4 regions of the Burkholderia humptydooensis genome follow, and region 4 is predicted to be linked to each of the others. Evidence: predicted binding sites of a transcription regulator. Region 4 holds the regulator's gene; each other region holds the start of a gene.
What was found. The regulator HrcA, encoded in region 4, represses chaperone genes, less so after heat shock. The targets are predictions, from matches to a motif close to TTAGCACTCNNNNNNNNNGAGTGCTAA.

Region 1: a site for HrcA is predicted at 1,914-1,940, ahead of rpoH (RNA polymerase sigma factor RpoH). Genes of this name have one in related genera too.
Region 2: a site for HrcA is predicted at 2,040-2,066, ahead of groES (co-chaperone GroES). Genes of this name have one in related genera too.
Region 3: a site for HrcA is predicted at 2,253-2,279, ahead of groES (co-chaperone GroES). Genes of this name have one in related genera too.

Annotation. Positions count from the first base shown of each region.
Region 1 is NZ_CP013380.1:3,651,103-3,656,005, forward strand. It holds gene leuA (2-isopropylmalate synthase) at 1-509, shown strand, start outside; gene AQ610_RS16250 (nuclear transport factor 2 family protein) at 640-1,026, opposite strand; gene AQ610_RS16255 (acyloxyacyl hydrolase) at 1,068-1,637, opposite strand; gene rpoH (RNA polymerase sigma factor RpoH) at 2,002-2,937, shown strand; gene cydP (cytochrome oxidase putative small subunit CydP) at 3,271-3,555, shown strand; gene AQ610_RS16270 (cytochrome ubiquinol oxidase subunit I) at 3,545-4,903, shown strand, end outside.
Region 2 is NZ_CP013380.1:958,371-963,273, reverse strand. It holds gene groL (chaperonin GroEL) at 1-1,623, opposite strand, end outside; gene groES (co-chaperone GroES) at 1,671-1,964, opposite strand; gene AQ610_RS04395 (beta strand repeat-containing protein) at 2,952-4,903, opposite strand, start outside.
Region 3 is NZ_CP013382.1:526,383-531,285, forward strand. It holds gene AQ610_RS21670 (aldehyde dehydrogenase) at 1-995, shown strand, start outside; gene speB (agmatinase) at 1,129-2,091, shown strand; gene groES (co-chaperone GroES) at 2,304-2,594, shown strand; gene groL (chaperonin GroEL) at 2,627-4,267, shown strand; gene AQ610_RS21690 (AraC family transcriptional regulator) at 4,494-4,903, shown strand, end outside.
Region 4 is NZ_CP013380.1:805,461-810,363, forward strand. It holds gene recN (DNA repair protein RecN) at 1-868, opposite strand, end outside; gene AQ610_RS03740 (NAD kinase) at 898-1,800, opposite strand; gene hrcA (heat-inducible transcriptional repressor HrcA) at 1,933-2,955, shown strand; gene hemH (ferrochelatase) at 3,165-4,232, shown strand; gene AQ610_RS03755 (Hsp15 family ribosome-associated heat shock protein) at 4,238-4,645, shown strand; gene AQ610_RS36735 (hypothetical protein) at 4,617-4,778, opposite strand.

The DNA.
Region 1 (4,903 bases), 1.2 Mb from region 4:
ACAGCCAGTCCGGCAAGGGTGGCGCGACGTACCTGCTCGAGCGCGGGATGGGCTTCTCGCCGCCGCGTCGCGTGCAGATCGAATTCAGCCACGCGGTGCAGGCGCTCGCCGACACGTCCGGCGAGGAAGTGACGGCCGACGCCATTTGCGCGCTCTTCACGCGCGAATATCTGCAGACGATGGGCCCGGCCGCGCGCGCGGGCGCATCGGCGAGCTGGCATGATCGCGAGGTCGTGCTCGCGCAGGCCGACGACGCGCCGGGCGCGGCGCGGCAAGCCGCGGCCGCGTTCGCCTCGGCGGCGGGCGTCGCGATCGACGTCGTGTCGTGCGAGGTCGAGCGCACCGCGAACGGCGACGCCGTCGTGTTCGTCGGCGCGAAGGTCGGCGACGCCGCGCTGCGCCACGGCGCGGGCGTGCATCCCGATCCGGTCGCGGCCGCGACGGACGCGCTCGTGAGCGCGCTCAACCGCTCGGCCTGGAGCCGCGACAAGCGGCGCGCCGCGGCCTGACGCGGCGAATTCGACGACAGACGAAAGGACACGCGAGCAGCGGCCAAGCGCCCCGACGAGGGGCCGGAAAAGCAGGCGGCCATCACGGGCAAAGGCGTGCTTCACGCTCTGGGCCGCTTCACCCTGTAACCTAGCCGTCAGTCGCGCAACGCGTCGCCTGCCATGCGAGGAGGCGCCAGTGGCCGCTCTCCTGCGTCTGAACGGCGGTATAGGCGATCGGGAACACGAGGCCGCCGTTGTTCGTCTCCATCTCGATCAGCGCGCGGCCCGCGACGACATACGTGGCGTCGCCGACGGGCAACACCTCCTGCGACTGGATCTCGATCTGCCGGTAGCGGCGGCGCCCCGCGGTGATCGCATCGATGAACTGCTGCTTGGTCTCGCGCTTGCCGTTGGTGTGCACGTAGCAAACCTTGTCGGACAACAGCGCGTCGAGCGCCTCGCCGTCGCCGTCGACCATCGCCCGAAACCGGTCGCGCTCGAGCGCGCGAATCGCATCGATCCCCTTCGCCACCATCGCCATACTCCTCGACTGCATGCACGCGTCCGGCGCGCCGATCAGAAGTTGTATTGCACGTAGAGCTGGCTGAAATTTATACCAGGATTCGGGTCTTTGATACCCGCGTTCGATACGTGCTGGAAACGAAGACCCGCCTGATACTGCTGACGATTGCCGAATTGCGCGCCAACGCCGACCATGTCGGCGAACTGGAACGACGTCGACATCGAGTAGTTCCGCGAAATCGTCGGATGCGACAGGAAGCGCACGCCTGCGCCCGCCTCGATGAACGGCCGCACGTAGCCTGCGCTCTTGATGAACCGGATCACGGGCGTCGCGCCGACTTCCCAGACGCTGTCGTTGATCGCGCGATCGCCCGTATAGCGCCAGTACGACAAGTGCCCTTCGGCGACGAACGCGAAATGCCAGCCACCGATTTCCCACCAGGTCCAGTTCGGATCCCAGACGACGGCGATGTCGCCCTTCTTCATGTCGTGATCGGCCACGCCGCCGCCGAGTTGCAGGCCCCAGCGCTGCGCAAACGCAGAGCCGCAAGCGCCGACGAGCGCCAAGACCAGCGCGGTCTGCGCAATGGCCCGCCCCACCCGACCGCCGTTCTTATCGTTCATCTCATACTCCAACTTCTCTGGTTGAATAGAGCCTCGGCACAATCGACATGCCGTGCTCGAGCGAACAGCATCTTATGGTAAAGGACTTTTCCGATCGGCATCGTCTGACGAAATGGTTTTCTTCCGGATTGACAAGAATCAGGAACCTTTACCCGAAATGCCCGTAAAACAAACACTTACGGAACCATCGCGGAAAATGGGGCGCCAGCAATGGCTATCGGCCTCCAAAAATCGATAGCAAAATGGGAACTCCGGTGCCCCTGTTCCTTCTAAGGATTAGCACTCCAGTAGACGGAGTGCTAAGATTCATCGAGGAATCGCCCCGGCAAAGGGGCTCGTCCCTGATTCCAAAGGAGTTTTCTACGTGAGCAACGCATTGACCCTTCCGAACACTCTGCGCCCGGCGTCCGCTAAGGCCGCATCGGCAGGCTCGCTGGCGCTCGCATCCTATTCGATGCTGCCCGGCCAGTTGGGCAACATCGACGCCTATATCCAGGCCGTGAACCGGGTTCCGCTGCTGACGGCAGAGGAAGAGCGCCAATACGCGACCGAATACCGCGAGCAAAACAATCTCGACGCCGCGCGCCAGCTCGTGCTGTCGCACCTGCGGCTCGTCGTGTCGGTCGCGCGCAACTATCTCGGCTACGGCCTGCCGCACGGCGACCTGATCCAGGAAGGCAACATCGGCCTGATGAAGGCGGTCAAGCGTTTCGATCCCGCTCAGAACGTGCGCCTCGTGTCGTACGCGATCCATTGGATCAAGGCCGAGATTCACGAGTACATCCTGCGCAACTGGCGCATGGTCAAGGTGGCGACGACGAAGGCGCAGCGCAAGCTGTTCTTCAACCTGCGCAGCCACAAGAAGGGCACGCAGGCGTTCACGCCGGAGGAAATCGACGGCCTAGCGCAGGAGCTGAACGTCAAGCGCGAGGAAGTGGCCGAGATGGAAACCCGCCTGTCGGGCGGCGACATCGCGCTCGAAGGCCAGATCGACGACGGCGAGGAATCGTACGCGCCGATCGCCTATCTCGCCGATTCGCACAACGAGCCGACCGCCGTGCTCGCCGCGCGGCAGCGTGACATGCTGCAGACGGACGGCATCGCGCGCGCGCTGGAATCGCTCGACGCGCGCAGCCGCCGGATCATCGAGGCGCGCTGGCTGAACGTCGACGACGACGGCTCGGGCGGCTCGACGCTGCACGATCTCGCGGCCGAGTTCGGCGTATCGGCGGAGCGCATCCGCCAGATCGAGGCGAGCGCGATGAAAAAGATGCGCACGGCGCTCGCCGCGTACGCCTAACGCCCGAACGTGCGGCCCGCCCGGGCCGCGCCGAAGCAAAAAAGCCCGCTGTCGCAGGACAGCGGGCTTTTTTGTGCGCCGCGAAGCCGTGCGCGCTGCTTGCATGCTTGATCAACGTTATGAAAAATTTCATCCGACGCATCGCGAATCGTGCAAGCCTTGAGCAAGCGCAAGATTTCGCAATCGCTTCGCGACGGTGTGCCGCAGCGCGGCACTAAGGGTTTTCCGGGGCGCCTCCTACAATGGGGGGGACCGGCCAGCAAATGCTGCACGTGCACGAAGCACGTCGCGAGACCGGCCCAGTTTTACGCTTATCGCTTCATCCCGGACATCATGGCTTTGACTTTCATCAACAAGAAGGCGTCGCCCGACGGCGCGCCGCCCGCCCGTCCGGCGGGCTGGCGCGGCCGGGTCGCCGCCTGGGCGCGCGGCCCCACTCTCGCGCGCGACATCTCGATCGTGCTGGCGTTCAAGCTCATCCTGCTCGTCGCGCTCAAGTACGCATTCTTCAACCATCCGCAGGCAGAGCACATGTCATTGCCGCCTGCCGTCGTCGCCGCGCAATTGCTGTCGGCAACGCCATCCGCACCCTCTGAGGGAGACCGCCATGATAAGTAGCGAAGTCGTCGATCTGTCGCGTCTGCAGTTCGGCATCACAGCGCTCTACCATTTCCTGTTCGTTCCGCTGACGCTCGGCATGTCGTGGCTGCTCGTCATCATGGAAGCCGTCTATGTGATGACGGGCAAGCAGGTCTACAAGGACATGACCCAGTTCTGGGGCAAGCTCTTCGGGATCAACTTCGCGATGGGCGTGACCACGGGGATCACGCTCGAATTCCAGTTCGGCACGAACTGGTCGTACTACTCGCACTACGTCGGCGACATCTTCGGCGTGCCGCTCGCCGTCGAAGGGCTGATGGCGTTCTTCCTCGAATCGACGTTCGTCGGCCTGTTCTTCTTCGGCTGGAACCGTCTGTCGAAGGTCCAGCACCTTGTCGTCACGTTCCTCGTCGCGCTCGGCTCGAACCTGTCCGCGCTGTGGATCCTCGTCGCGAACGGCTGGATGAACAATCCGGTCGGCGCCGAGTTCAACTACCAGACGATGCGCATGGAGCTCTCGAACCTGTTCGACGTGCTCTTCAACCCGGTCGCGCAGGTGAAGTTCGTGCACACGGTGTCGGCGGGCTACGTGACGGCCTCGATGTTCGTGCTCGGCGTGTCCGCGTGGTATCTGCTGAAAAAGCGCGACACCGACTTCGCACTGCGCTCGTTCGCGGTTGCCGCGGGCTTCGGCCTCGCGTCGACGCTCTGCGTGATCGTGCTCGGCGACGAATCCGGCTATACGACGGGCGAAGTGCAGAAGATGAAGCTCGCCGCGATCGAATCCGAATGGGAAACGCAGCCCGCGCCCGCGTCGTTCACGCTGATCGGCCTGCCGAACCAGGAGGCGGAGCGCACCGATTACGCGATCAAGATCCCGTATGCGCTCGGCCTCATCGTGACGCGCTCGATCAGCGAGCCGGTGGTCGGCCTGCGCGATCTCGCGAAGCGCAGCGAAGAGCACATCCAGAGCGGGATGATCGCGTACGGCGCACTGCAGAAGCTGAAGGCGGGCGATACGAGCGCCGAGACGAAGGCGACGTTCGATCAGCACAAGCAGTATCTCGGCTACGGCCTGATGCTCAAGCAGTTCACGCAGAACGTGACCGACGCGACGCCGGATCAGATCAAGGCCGCGGCGAAGCAGACGATCCCGCCCGTCGCGCCCGTGTTCTTCTCGTTCCGGATCATGGTGTTCCTCGGCTTCCTGTTCCTCGCGACCTTCATCGCCGCGTTCTGGTTCTGCGCGCGCCGCCAGTTGCTGCAGGACAACCGCCGCTGGTTCCTGCGCTATGCGGTGTGGGCGATTCCGCTGCCGTGGCTCGCCGCCGAATTCGGCTGGGTCGTCGCCGAACTGGGCCGCCAG
Region 2 (4,903 bases), 150 kb from region 4:
GCCGCCCATGCCGCCCGGCATGCCGCCCGGCATCGGAGCGTCTTCCTTCGGCAGTTCGGCAACGGCCGCGTCCGTCGTCAGCAGCAGGCCCGCAACCGAAGCCGCGTTCTGCAGCGCGGTGCGCGTAACCTTCGTCGGATCGACGACGCCGGCTTCGACCAGGTCGCCATACTCGCCCGTCGCTGCGTTGTAGCCGTAGTTGCCCTGGCCTGCGGCAACCGCCGCCACCACGACGCTCGCTTCTTCGCCGCCGTTCGTGACGATCTGGCGCAGCGGCTCTTCCATTGCGCGCAGCACGATCTTGATGCCGGCGTTCTGGTCGGCGTTCACGCCGGTCAGGCTGGCGATCGCGGTGCGTGCGCGGATCAGCGCGACGCCGCCGCCCGGGACGATGCCTTCTTCAACGGCAGCGCGGGTAGCGTGCAGCGCGTCTTCGACGCGTGCCTTCTTTTCCTTCATTTCGACTTCGGTCGCAGCGCCCACCTTGATCACCGCCACGCCGCCGGCCAGCTTCGCCACGCGCTCCTGCAGCTTTTCACGGTCGTAGTCCGACGTCGCTTCTTCGATCTGCGTGCGGATTTGCTTCACGCGCGCTTCGATGTTCGTGGCTTCGCCAGCGCCATCGATGATCGTCGTGTTTTCCTTGCCCACTTCGATGCGCTTCGCCTGGCCCAGCTCCGCCAGCGTTGCCTTCTCGAGCGTGAGACCGGTTTCTTCCGCGATGACCTGGCCACCCGTCAGGATCGCGATGTCTTCCAGCATCGCCTTGCGACGGTCGCCGAAGCCCGGCGCCTTGACCGCAACGGTCTTCAGGATGCCGCGGATGTTGTTGACGACGAGCGTTGCGAGCGCTTCGCCTTCGACGTCTTCAGCGATGATCAGCAGCGGACGGCCTGCCTTCGCGACTTGCTCGAGCACCGGCAGCAGATCGCGGATGTTCGACACCTTCTTGTCGTGCAGCAGCACGAACGGGTTGTCGAGGACGGCGACTTGCTTGTCCGGGTTGTTGATGAAGTACGGCGACAGGTAGCCGCGGTCGAACTGCATGCCTTCGACGACATCCAGCTCGTCGGCGAGCGACTTGCCGTCTTCGACGGTGATCACGCCTTCCTTGCCGACCTTGTCCATCGCTTCAGCGATGCGATCGCCGATCGACGAATCGCTGTTCGCCGAGATCGAGCCGACCTGCGCGATTTCCTTGTTCGTCGTGCACGGCTTGCTGATCTTCTTCAGCTCTTCGACGGCGGCCGCGACGGCCTTGTCGATGCCGCGCTTCAGGTCCATCGGGTTCATGCCCGATGCGACGTACTTCATGCCTTCGCGGACGATCGATTGCGCGAGGACGGTTGCCGTCGTCGTGCCGTCGCCGGCGTTGTCGCTGGTCTTGGAAGCGACTTCCTTGACCATTTGCGCGCCCATGTTCTGGAGCTTGTCCTTCAGCTCGATTTCCTTCGCGACCGACACACCGTCCTTCGTGACCGTCGGGCCGCCGAAGCTGCGCTCGAGCACCACGTTGCGGCCCTTCGGGCCCAGCGTGACCTTCACGGCGTTGGCGAGAATGTTCACGCCTTCGACCATCTTCGCGCGTGCGGAATCGCCGAATACGACGTCTTTAGCTGCCATCTTCTAACTCCTTGAAATCTCTGAGATTGTGATCCGTTGGTGAACGCTTACTGAGCGTTGACCACAGCCATGATGTCTTCTTCGCGCATCACGAGCAGTTCCTGGCCGTCGACCTTGACGGTTTGGCCAGCGTACTTGCCGAACAGAACACGATCGCCGACCTTCACGTCGAGTGCGATCGGAGCGCCCTTGTCATCGCGCTTGCCCGGGCCGATGGCCAGGACTTCGCCTTGATCCGGCTTCTCAGCGGCTGCATCGGGAATGACGATACCCGAGGCGGTCTTGGTTTCCTGATCCAGGCGCTTGACGATCACGCGATCGTGCAACGGACGAAGGTTCATATTCACTCCTCTCTTGATTGAGACTGAAGAACGCTGAGGGAAACTACCGGTCGGCAAGCCGTCCGGCAGGATTTGTTAGCACTCTCGTGCAGCGAGTGCTAATTATATGGACGGGTTTTGACAAATTCAAGAAGTGCCGATGCGCACGATTCGGGAAAATTTCGGCGCCGCGAAATGTGCGGGAAACGCTTGGAAGGGGTCGCTAACGATCAGAAAAAAATCCAATAGAAACAATGACTTGTCAAGGAACGACGCAATCCTGGCGAATACCGGACGAAGGAACGCGCGTCTTTCCCGGAGCAAGACCGAAGCCGACTCCACGCCCGGATCGACCCGGCGCCGAGCGGATGATCATCGCATACATAATCCTTACATCCAAGTCCGGACTCCAGTCGTTCGCCCCTTCTTGACGCGCCTGGAACGGCGCCGGCAAGCTGGCGTCGCGGCCTTGCCCGCATCGCCGGCCAGACGACGGACGCGATGTGGAATCGGGATAGGGGCGGTCAGTTGATCTGACCGATCCCCTCCCACCACCCGGCATGCGGGTCAGCACCGGGCGGTTCGAGCAGTTGAGGTTATGAGAGCCGGGGCACCGCGTCTGTCCAACGCTCGATCCACCTCGTCCAGCAACACCCGGCAACACATTGGCCAGCAGCGGCGAGAGTGGGCCACCTTGCGGTGTGCCCTCGTATCGCTCACTGACCACCCCGCCATCCCTGCTCGGCGGCGCCTTCCATGCAGCTCTTGTTCATCGGCTCGCGATTTGCGATCCACGCTTCCTCCCCACACTTGGTCGCCCTCATGCAGTTGCGCTTCACTTCATTCGCCGTGACCAGCTTATGGCGGGACTTGCACCCGCAGGAGTGCGCCCATGCTGGGCGCACAACGACAAGGCGGCATGGCGTCGCCGCCATGCCGCCCTGCTTCGTCTTCCGGCCGGCCACGATGAGCGCGCCCCGCTACCGGGCCGGGGCGCGCCGCGCGCCATTACTTCGGCAGCGCGCCGGCGAGCGTCGCGATCGCCGCGGAAACCGGCGCAAGCGGATTCGACGCCGCAGCCGTCGACTTCGACGATGACACGCTCAGGTTCGGCAGCGACGCCACCACCGTGCCGACCGACGAGCCCACAGAGTTGACGACCGTGCTCGCGGCGGCGGCGGCCGTCGACAACAGCGAGCCGGTCGACGCGGCCGTGCTGCCGAACGCATTGCTGCCCGACGTCAGGACCTTGCCTGCCGAGGCCGCGCCCGAGCCCATCAGCGCGGAGCCGACGCTTCCGAGTTGCGAGCCCGTCGCGACGCCGGTGCCGGCCGCGCCCGTCAACGCGCCCGCGACGCCGCCGACAGCGCCGCCAATCGCGGCAGCCGGGTTGCTGCCCGCGACCGTTGCAATCGCGCCTGCCGCGTTGTTCGCCGTGCTCGTCAGGGCGCCGGCCGGATTGGCGACGGGCAGCGCGCTCACGAGGCCGCCGACCGCGCCCGTGACCGGATTACCGTTCGCAGCCCTCGTGAGCGTGCCCGCGACGTTGCTCACCGCTCCCGTCAACGTGGCCGTCGGGTTCGCGACGGGAAGTGCGCTCGTCAGGCCGCTCACGACGCTCGTGATCGGCGTGATCGGATTGCCGCCGATCGCGTTCGCGAGCGTGCCGACCACGTTGTTCACGACGCCCGGCAGCGGGTTGCTGTTCGCGAGATTCGTCAGCGTGCCGACCGCGGTGCTCGCGACACCAGACAGCGGATTGTTCGCCGCCGCGTTTTGCAGCGTGCTCACCGCGTTGTTCAGCGCACCCGGCAGCGGGTTGTTGCTTGCCAGATTCGTCAGCGTGCCGACCGCGTTATTCGCGACGCCGGACAGCGGATTGTTCGCTACCGCGCCTTGCAGCGTGCTCACTGCGTTGTTCAGCACAGCCGGCAACGGGTTGTTGCTCGCCAGATTCGTCAGCGTGCCGACCGCGGTGTTCGCCACGCCCGACAGCGGGTTGTTCGCCGCCGCGCTTTGCAGCGTGCTCACTGCGTTGTTCAATGCACCCTGCACCGGGTTGTTGCTCGCCAGATTCGTCAGCGTGCCGACCGCGGTGTTCGCGACACCAGACAGCGGATTGTTCGCCGCCGCGTTTTGCAGCGTGCTCACCGCGTTGTTCAATGCGCCCGGCACCGGGTTGTTGCTCGCCAGATTCGTCAGCGTACCGACCGCGGTGTTCGCGACGCCCGACAGCGGGTTATTCGCCGCCGCGCCTTGCAGCGTGCTCACCGCGTTGTTCAGCGCAGCCGGCAGCGGGTTGTTGCTCGCCAGATTCGTCAGCGTACCGACCGCGGTGTTCGCGACGCCCGACAGCGGGTTATTCGCCGCCGCGCCTTGCAGCGTGCTCACCGCGTTGTTCAGCGCAGCCGGCAGCGGGTTGTTGCTCGCCAGATTCGTCAGCGTACCGACCGCGGTGTTCGCGACGCCCGACAGCGGGTTATTCGCCGCCGCGCCTTGCAGCGTGCTCACCGCGTTGTTCAGCGCAGCCGGCAGCGGGTTGTTGCTCGCCAGATTCGTCAGCGTACCGACCGCGGTGTTCGCGACGCCCGACAGCGGATTGTTCGCCGCCGCGTTTTGCAGCGTGCTCACCGCGTTGTTCAGCGCACCCGGCAGCGGGTTGCTGTTCGCGAGATTCGTCAGCGTGCCGACCACTGTGTTCGCGACACCAGACAGCGGATTGTTCGCCGCCGCGTTTTGCAGCGTGCTCACCGCGTTGTTCAGCGCACCCGGCAGCGGGTTGTTGCTCGCCAGATTCGTCAGCGTGCCGACCGCGCCGCTCGCCACACCCTGAATCGGATTGTGGCTCGCCGCGTTCGCGAGCGCGCCAGCAAGGTTGTCGAGTGCGCCGTTGCTGATCGAGGCATCGGCCGAACCAAGCGCGCTTGCATGGATCGATCCATGTTGCGCTCCGCCGGCAA
Region 3 (4,903 bases), on a different replicon from region 4:
CGTGGAATTTCCCGATCCTGATGGCATCGTGGAAGTTCGGGCCGGCGCTCGCCGCGGGCAACAGCGTCGTGCTCAAGCCGTCGGAGAAATCGCCGCTCACGGCGATCAGGGTCGCGCAGCTCGCGCACGAAGCGGGGATTCCGGCCGGCGTGTTCAACGTCGTGCCGGGCGGCGGGGAGCCTGGCAAGCTGCTCGCGCTGCATCGCGACGTCGACTGTCTCGCGTTCACGGGCTCGACGGGCGTCGGCAAGCTGATCATGCAGTATGCGGGGCAATCGAACCTGAAGCGCGTGTGGCTGGAGCTCGGCGGGAAATCGCCGAACATCGTGCTGCCCGACTGCCCGGATCTCGACCGCGCGGCGAAGGCGGCGGCGGGCGCGATCTTCTACAACATGGGCGAGATGTGCACGGCGGGCTCGCGCCTGCTCGTGCATCGCGACATCAAGGACGCGTTTCTCGCAAAGCTCGTCGCCGCGGCGCGCGCATACAAGCCCGGCAATCCGCTCGATCCGGACGTATCGATGGGCGCGATCGTCGACGCGATCCAGCTCGAGCGCGTGCTCGGCTATATCGAGACGGGCCGCGCCGAAGCGAAGCTGTTGCTCGGCGGCGCGCGCGTGAACGAAGCGAGCGGCGGCTTCTACATCGAGCCGACCGTGTTCGACACGGCGCCCGACACGAAGATCGCGCGCGAGGAAATCTTCGGGCCGGTGCTGTCGGTGATCACATTCGATTCGGTCGACGAAGCGGTGAGGATCGCGAACGACAGCGAATACGGGCTCGGCGCAGCCGTGTGGACCGCGAACCTGACGACCGCGCACGACGTCGCGCGCCGGCTGCGCGCGGGCACCGTCTGGGTCAACTGCTACGACGAAGGGGGCGACATGAACTTCCCGTTCGGCGGCTACAAGCAATCGGGCAACGGCCGCGACAAGTCGTTGCACGCACTGGAGAAGTACACCGAGCTGAAGTCGACGCTCGTGCGGCTGCGCTAAAGGATTCGCAAGCCAGCGCGGCGGCGCGCGCGCAACGCGTCGCCGCGTTCCCAATGAATCCGGCCGCCGGCCTGCTCGCCTCTTTTTCGGGAGCCGCATCGCGAGCGGGCCGGTCCCTCCATCGGGTCATTCCATGAATGAAACGCTCCACGGCGACGGCGCGATCCGCCGTCCATCCGTCTACGGTTCCTCGATCGAAAACACTTACGCGGGCGTGCTGTCGTTCATGCGACGCAACTACACGCGCGATCTCGGCGGCGTCGACGTCGTCGTGTCCGGCGTGCCGCTCGACCTCGCGACGACGTTCCGCTCCGGCGCGCGCCTGGGCCCCGCCGCGGTGCGCGCGGCGAGCGTGCAGCTTGCCGAACTGCATCCGTATCCCTGGGGATTCGATCCGTTCGACGATCTCGCGGTGATCGACTACGGCGACTGCTGGTTCGACGCGCACAATCCGCTCTCGATCAAGCCCGCGATCGTCGAGCACGCGCGGGCGATCCTGCAATCGGGCGCGAAGATGCTGACGTTGGGCGGCGATCACTACATCACGTATCCGCTGCTGGTCGCGCATGCGCAGAAGGTCGGCAAGCCGCTGTCGCTGATTCATTTCGATGCGCATTGCGACACATGGGCCGACGACGAGCCGGACAGCCTCAATCACGGCACGATGTTCTACAAGGCGGTCGACGAGGGGCTGATCGATCCGCGGACGTCGGTGCAGATCGGCATCCGCACGTGGAACGACGACTATCTCGGCATCGACGTGCTCGACGCCGCGTGGGTGCACGAGCACGGGCCGCGCGCGACTGCCGGGCGCATCGCGTCGATCGTCGGCGGCGGGCCCGCGTATCTGACGTTCGACATCGACTGCCTCGATCCCGCGTTCGCGCCGGGCACGGGCACGCCGGTCGCGGGCGGGCTGTCGTCCGCGCAGGCGCTCGCGATCGTGCGCGGTCTCGGCGGCGTGAACCTGATCGGCGCGGATGTCGTCGAGGTCGCGCCGGCTTACGACCACAGCGAGATCACCGCGATCGCGGCCGCGCATGTCGCGTGCGATCTGCTGTGCCTGTGGCGGCAGCGCAAGGTGGGCGCGCGCTGACGGGCCGTGTCGGCGGGCCCTTGCTTGCGCACGCGCGGCGAGGGCCGCGCCGGCGGCGGACCGGCCGAACCCGACGCCGCGGCCAATGCGTTTTCCCCGATAAGTTTGTGCGAATCCGTTATTGGAGCGTTTGGGCGCGCGTTTCTATACTCGACACCTGATTGGCACTCACCGAGCCCGAGTGCCAACGACTTCGATAAGGAAACGTGAGCATGAGCCTACGTCCGCTACACGATCGCGTCATCGTCAAGCGACTCGATCAGGAAACCAAGACCGCATCCGGCATCGTGATTCCCGACAGCGCGGCCGAAAAGCCCGATCAGGGCGAGATCGTCGCGGTCGGCCCCGGCCGGCGCGACGCCGACGGCAAGCGCGTCGAGCCCGACGTGAAGGTCGGCGAGCGCGTGCTGTTCGGCAAGTACGCCGGGCAGTCCGTGAAGGTCGACGGCAACGAACTGCTGGTGCTGCGCGAGGAAGACATCGTCGCAGTCGTTCATTCCTGATCCGATACCGATCCGATAAGGAGCGCCGAATCATGGCAGCGAAAGAAATCATTTTTCACGACGGCGCGCGCACGAAGCTCGTCGAAGGCGTCAATCTGCTCGCGAACGCAGTGAAGGTCACGCTCGGCCCGAAAGGCCGCAATGTCGTGCTCGAGCGCAGCTTCGGCTCGCCCGTCGTCACGAAGGACGGCGTGTCGGTCGCGAAGGAAATCGAGCTTGCGGACAAAGTGCAGAACATCGGCGCGCAACTCGTGAAGGAGGTCGCGTCGAAGACGAGCGACGCGGCGGGCGACGGCACGACGACCGCGACCGTGCTCGCGCAGGCGATCGTGCGCGAAGGACAGAAGTACGTCGCCGCGGGCCTGAATCCGCTCGATCTGAAGCGCGGCATCGACAAGGCGGTGGCCGCCGCGGTCGACGAGCTGAAGAAGATCAGCAAGCCGACGACGACGAGCAGGGAGATCGCGCAGGTCGCGACGATCTCGGCGAACGGCGAGGAATCGATCGGCCAGCGGATCGCCGAGGCGATCGACCGCGTCGGCAAGGAAGGCGTGATCACCGTCGAGGACGGCAAGTCGCTTGCCGACGAGCTCGACGTGGTCGAAGGGCTGCAGTTCGATCGCGGCTACCTGTCGCCGTACTTCATCAACAATCCCGACCGCCAGCTCGCGGTGCTCGACGAGCCGTTCATCCTGCTGCACGACAAGAAGATCTCGAACATTCGCGATCTGCTGCCGGTGCTCGAGCAGGTCGCGAAGGCGGGCCGGCCGCTTCTCATCATCGCGGAGGACGTCGAGGGCGAAGCGCTCGCGACGCTCGTCGTCAACAACATCCGCGGCATCCTGAAGACCGTCGCGGTCAAGGCGCCGGGCTTCGGCGACCGCCGCAAGGCGCTGCTCGAGGACATCGCGATCCTTGCGGGCGGCCAGGTGATCGCCGAGGAAACGGGCCTCACGCTCGAAAAGGCGACGCTGCAGGAGCTCGGCCGCGCGAAGCGCATCGAGGTCGGCAAGGAGAGCACGACGCTGATCGACGGCGCGGGCGACAAGGCGAACATCGAGGCGCGCGTGAAGCAGATCCGCGCGCAGATCGCCGATGCGACGTCCGACTACGATCGCGAGAAGCTGCAGGAGCGCGTCGCGAAGCTCGCGGGCGGCGTCGCGGTGATCAAGGTCGGCGGCGCGACCGAAGTCGAGGTCAAGGAGAAGAAGGACCGCGTGGACGACGCGCTGCACGCGACGCGCGCGGCTGTCGAGGAAGGCATCGTGCCGGGCGGCGGCGTCGCGCTGATTCGCGTGAAGCAGGCGATCGCGGAGCTCGCGGGCGCGAATGCCGATCAGAAGGCGGGCATCAGCATCGTGTTGCGCGCGCTCGAGGAGCCGCTGCGCCAGATCGTCGCGAACGCGGGCGAGGAGGCGAGCGTCGTCGTCGCGACGGTCGCGGCCGGCAAGGGCAACTACGGCTACAACGCGGCGACGGGCGAATACGGCGACCTCGTCGAATCGGGCGTGCTCGATCCGACGAAGGTCACGCGCACCGCGCTGCAGAACGCGGCGTCGATCGCGGGCCTGCTGCTGACGACCGATGCGACGGTTCACGAAGCGCCGAAGGACGCGCCGCCCGCCCCGCCGGCGGGCGTGCCGGGCGCGGGCGGTCCGGGCTTCGACTTCTGAGCGTGAGCGTGTAGCGCAGGCGTGGATGGCGAAGCGTCATACGGCGAACCGAAGCGCCCTCGCGCGGCGGGCGTCGAACGGTCCGTTCGACGCCCGCCGCGCCCCGTTTATTTCCATCGCTCATAAGCGTCCAACGAAACGTTGGTTCGTCTGCCGTCGCGAAGCCGTTACCGTAATGCGATTACCATCGCATTCGACCAACACGACACGACCGGGGACGCCGCGCATGCGCTCGCATACGGACAAGATCATTCACTGGCTGCTGTCGAGCCTCGAGCCCGTCAGCTCGATCTTCCACGTCGGCCAATATTGCGGCGATGGCTGGCGCGCGTCGACGGCCGGACGCGCGAAGGCGAGCTTCCACGTGGTGCTGGACGGCCGCTGCTGGCTGCATTTCGGCGACGGCCGCGCGAGCGTGCCGCTCGCCGAAGGCGACGCGATATTCCTGATGCGCGACGTTCCGCACGCGCTGACTTCCGAGCCGACGCCGCCCGCCCGCGCGCGCGACGCCGCGCGCGCGACGCCTTCGGCGATGCAACGCTTCGAGCCCGGCGTGCCGGGTGCGGTCGGCCTCGCGTGCGGCTTTCTCGCGTTCCGCAGCGGCGCGAGCGACTGGATCGCGTCGTATCTGCCCGA
Region 4 (4,903 bases):
GGTCGAGCCGCTGCGCGTAGTGCGACAGCGAGTACGACGCCTCCTGCAACTGGATCTCGGCCGGCTCGAGCGACGCGAGCGCGTCGTTGAGCGCGGGGTCGTATTCGGCGAGGCTCCTCAACTTCGACACGATCGCGCCCAACTGCGTGAGCATCGCGTCGTCGGATTCGGAGATCGCGCCGAGCGCGCCCTGCACGCCGTCGATCAGGTTCGCCGAATGCGTGAGCCGCCTGTGCTCGGCGCCGATCTCGTCCCATTCGCCCGGCTGCGGCGCGAGCTTGTCGAGCTCGGCGAGCTGCCACGCGAGCTTTTCGCGTTCGAGCTGGCGCTCGCGCTCGTGCGCCTGCGCGGCCTCGATCGCGTGCGTCGCGTCGCGCCATGCGCGATGGCCGCGCGCGACGGCGGCCGCGTCGGCCGCGAGCCCCGCGTGCGTGTCGAACAGCTCGCGCTGCGCGTCCGCGCGCATCAGCAGTTGGTGCGCGTGCTGGCCGTGGATGTCGACGAGCATCTCGCCCACTTCGCGCAGTTGCGCGAGCGTCGCGCTCGTGCCGTTGATGAAGGCGCGCGAGCGGCCGCTCGCATCGACGACGCGCCGCAGCATCACCGTGTCGTCGGCGTCGAACGCGTGCTCGTCGAGCCAGCGCGCGACGCGGTCGTGCGGCGTGAATTCGGCGCTGATGTCGGCCCGGCTGCTGCCGGTGCGCACGACGCTCGCGTCGGCGCGCTCGCCGAGCGCGAGCGCGAGCGCATCGATCAGGATCGATTTGCCGGCGCCCGTTTCGCCTGAGAAAACGGTGAAACCGCTGTCGAATTCGAGATCGAGCGCGGCGACGATGACGAAATCGCGGATCGAGAGGTGGCGGAGCATGGGTGTCGGTCGGAAGGGGGCGTCAGGGCTTATGCGTCGTCGTCTTCTTCGCTCGACGGGTGTTCGTTCCAGTGCAGCTTCTTGCGCAGCGTCGCGTAATAGCTGTAGCCGACCGGGTGCAGGAACGGCACCGTGTGCTTCGAGCGGCGCACCTCGATCGTGTCGTTCAGCTCGAGCGCGGTGAACGACTGCATGTCGAAGTTCACGTTGACGTCGCGCCCGCCGATGATCTGGATCGCGATCTTCGAATCATCCGGCAGCACGATCGGCCGGTTCGACAGCGCGTGCGGCGCGATCGGCACGAGCACGATGCCTTGCAACTGCGGGTGCAGGATCGGCCCCTGCGAGGACAGCGCGTACGCGGTCGAGCCCGTCGGCGTCGCGACGATGAGGCCGTCCGAGCGCTGGTTGTACATGAAGCGGCCGTCGACCGACACGCGCAGCTCGGCCATCCCGGAGAAGCCGCTGCGGTTCACGACGACGTCGTTGAACGCGAGCGCGTGGTAGATCGGCTCGCCGTTGCGCACGATCCGCGCCTCCAGCAGCGTGCGCTCCTCGCGCTCGTAGCTGCCCGCGAGCATCATCGGCACGACTTCCCGCATGTCGGATGCCGGGATGTCGGTGATGAAGCCGAGCCGGCCGTGGTTGATGCCGATGAGCGGCGTCCTGTACGGCGCGAGCTGGCGGCCGATGCCGAGCATCGTGCCGTCGCCGCCCAGCACGACCGCGACGTCGGCGCGCGCGCCGATCTCCGCGGGCGTGAGCGCGGGATAGCCGGCGCTGCCGATCGCCTGCGCGGTATCCGCCTCGAACACGACTTCGAAGCCGCGCTTCGCGATGCACGCGGCGAGCGATGCGAGCGGCTCGGCGATGCCGGGCGTGTTGCTGCGCCCGACGAGCGCGACGGTATGGAATTGGTGGCCGATTTTCATGCCGGCATTACACCATAGCTCGATGACGAAAAGAACCGCCCGCCGGCGGCCGGCCGGCAAAACAGGCGCGGGGCGGCGCGGCGCGCAAGCGGCGCTCGCGGGGGCCGCCCGGTTGCGCTAAAATTTTCCATCATGTTAGATCCACGCGCACGAACCCTCCTCAAGACGCTGATCGAGCGGTATATCGCCGACGGTCAGCCGGTCGGGTCGCGCACGTTGTCCCGTTATTCCGGGCTCGAGCTGAGCCCGGCGACGATCCGCAACGTGATGTCCGACCTGGAGGAGCTCGGCCTCGTGTCGAGCCCCCACACGTCGGCGGGGCGGGTGCCGACGCCGCGCGGCTATCGCCTGTTCGTCGACACGATGCTGACCGTCGAGTCGCCGATCGATTCCGACGCCGTCACGCGGCTCGTGCAGACCACGCTGCAGGCGGGCGAGCCGCAGCAGAAGGTCGTCGCGGCCGCGGCGAGCGTGCTGTCGAACCTGTCGCAGTTCGCGGGCGTCGTGCTGACGCCGCGCCGCAGCCACGTGTTCAAGCAGATCGAGTTCCTGCGCCTGTCCGACAAGCGAATCCTCCTCATCATCGTGACGCCCGAAGGCGACGTGCAGAACCGCATGATCGCGACGCAGCGCGACTACTCGCCCGCGCAGCTCACCGAGGCGTCGAACTACATCAACGCGCACTTCGCCGGCCTGTCGTTCGACGAGGTGCGCCGCCGGCTGCGCGAGGAAATCGACCAACTGCGCGGCGACATGACGGCGCTGATGCACGCGGCCGTCACGGCGAGCACCGAGGAGCCCGACGACGAGGAGACCGTGCTGATCTCCGGCGAGCGCAACCTGCTCGAAGTGGCGGATCTGTCGTCCGACATGGCGCGCCTGCGCAAGCTGTTCGACGTGTTCGACCAGAAGACGAGCCTGCTGCAACTGCTCGACGTGTCGAGCCACGCGCAAGGCGTGCAGATCTTCATCGGCGGCGAATCGACGCTCGTGCCGATCGACGAGATGAGCGTCGTGACCGCGCCGTACGAGGTCAACGGCCAGATCGTCGGCACGCTCGGCGTGATTGGCCCGACGCGGATGGCGTACAACCGCGTGATTCCGATCGTCGACATCACCGCGCGCCTCCTGTCGTTGACGCTCAGTCAGCAGTAACCGGTTCCGTCCGCCTTTCATCGCCGTTTCTTCATACTTTTCTTCACGCTTTTGCGGCGTCGGACGCCGTTTTTTCCCGCTCGAATCCGTCATCGGCATCGTGCCGCTCCACCGGGCGCCGCGCAATCGGCCGGACGGCCGACTGGTGGCGCCGGGCCGCCCCGCTATAATGAGTGACGTTCGATTCGGTGCCCCGGCACGCTCTTTCCATGCGTTTTGACCTCGAACCGCCGTCGCACGCGTCGGCCGCCCACCGCGTCGCCGTGCTGCTCGTCAATCTCGGCACGCCCGACGAGCCGACGCCGCGCGCGGTGCGCCGCTATCTTGCGCAGTTCCTGTCCGACCCGCGCGTCGTCGAGATCCCGCAGTTCGTCTGGCAGTTGATCCTGCGCACGCTGATCCTGCCGCTGCGCAGCCGCGCGTCCGCGAAGAAGTACGCGGCCGTCTGGCTGCCCGAGGGCTCGCCGCTGCGCGTCCATACGGAGCGCCAGGTCGAGAGCGTGAAGCCGCTGTTCGCGGCGAACGGCTACCGGGTGATCGTCGACTACGCGATGCGCTACGGCACGCCGAGCATCGCCGACATGCTCGCGCAACTGAAGCGCGCGGGCGCCGAGCGCGTGCTGCTGCTGCCGATGTACCCGCAATATTCGTCGTCGACCACGGCCACCGCGTTCGATGCGGCGTTCGCCGCGCTCGGCCGGATGCGCAACCAGCCGGAGGTGCGCACGGTGCGCCACTACGCGGATCACCCGGCCTATGTCCACGCGCTCGCCGAGCAGGTCCGCCAGTATTGGGCGGCGCACGGCCGGCCGGCATTCGAGTCGGGCGACAAGCTCGTGCTGAGCTTTCACGGCGTGCCGAAGCGCACGCTCGATCTCGGCGATCCTTACCACGATCAATGCCAGCAGACGGCCGCGCTCTTGATGTCCGCGCTCGGCCTGACGACGTTCGAGTGCCGGGTCACGTTCCAGTCGCGCTTCGGCAAGGCCGAGTGGCTGCAGCCTTATACGGCGCCGACCCTCAAGGAGCTCGGCACGGCGGGCGTGCGGCGCGCGGACGTGTTCTGCCCCGGCTTCACCGCCGACTGCCTCGAGACGATCGAGGAGATCGGAATCGAGGGGCGCGACGAGTTCCTGCACGGCGGCGGCAAGGAGTTCCACCGGATTCCGTGCCTGAACGCGTCGCCCGCGTGGATCGCGGCGCTCGGCGAGATCGCCGCCGAAAACCTGCAAGGCTGGCCGGTGCGCGTCGCGACGGCGCCGGAAGCCGTGACCTGATTGCCATGAATTTCAAGATTTCGACTGCACCCGGCGCGCGGCTGCGCATCGACAAGTGGCTCTGGGCCGCGCGCTTTTTCAAGACCCGCTCGCTCGCGGCCGACGCCGTCGAGAAAGGGCGGGTGAAGATCGGCGGCGCGGCCGTCAAGCCGGCGAAGGAAGTGCGCGTCGGCGACCGGGTCGACGTGACGATCGAGCATGTCGTCTGGGAAGTCGACGTGCTCGGCGTGTGCGACGTGCGCGGGCCGGCGAGCGTCGCGCAGACGCTCTACGCGGAGACGGAAGCGGGGCGGGCGAAGCGCGTTGCCGAGCTCGAGCGGCGCCGGCATTTCCGGGAGCCGTCGGCCGAACTGCACGGGCGGCCGACGAAGCGGGACCGCCGGATCATCGACAGATTTTCGAATGGGGGCTGAACAGTTGATCGAACGTCGCGCGAGCGCCGCCGTATTCCGTCGTGCGTTCGGTGACGGCGCCAGATAGGCAGATGGTTGTCGTGCCGGCGATGAGTACCAGCGCGACTGCCGAAATAGCGAAGGTCAGTTTCACGGTACTCCCCCTCGAGAAGACGGGTGAAAGGGCCTTGGGTCCGGTGTCGGGCGCTGTCGGGGCAGGGTATACGCGGTTCCCGACGCGCTTGTCGCAAGTGTAGTTCAGTGGACTGTTGCGATCCA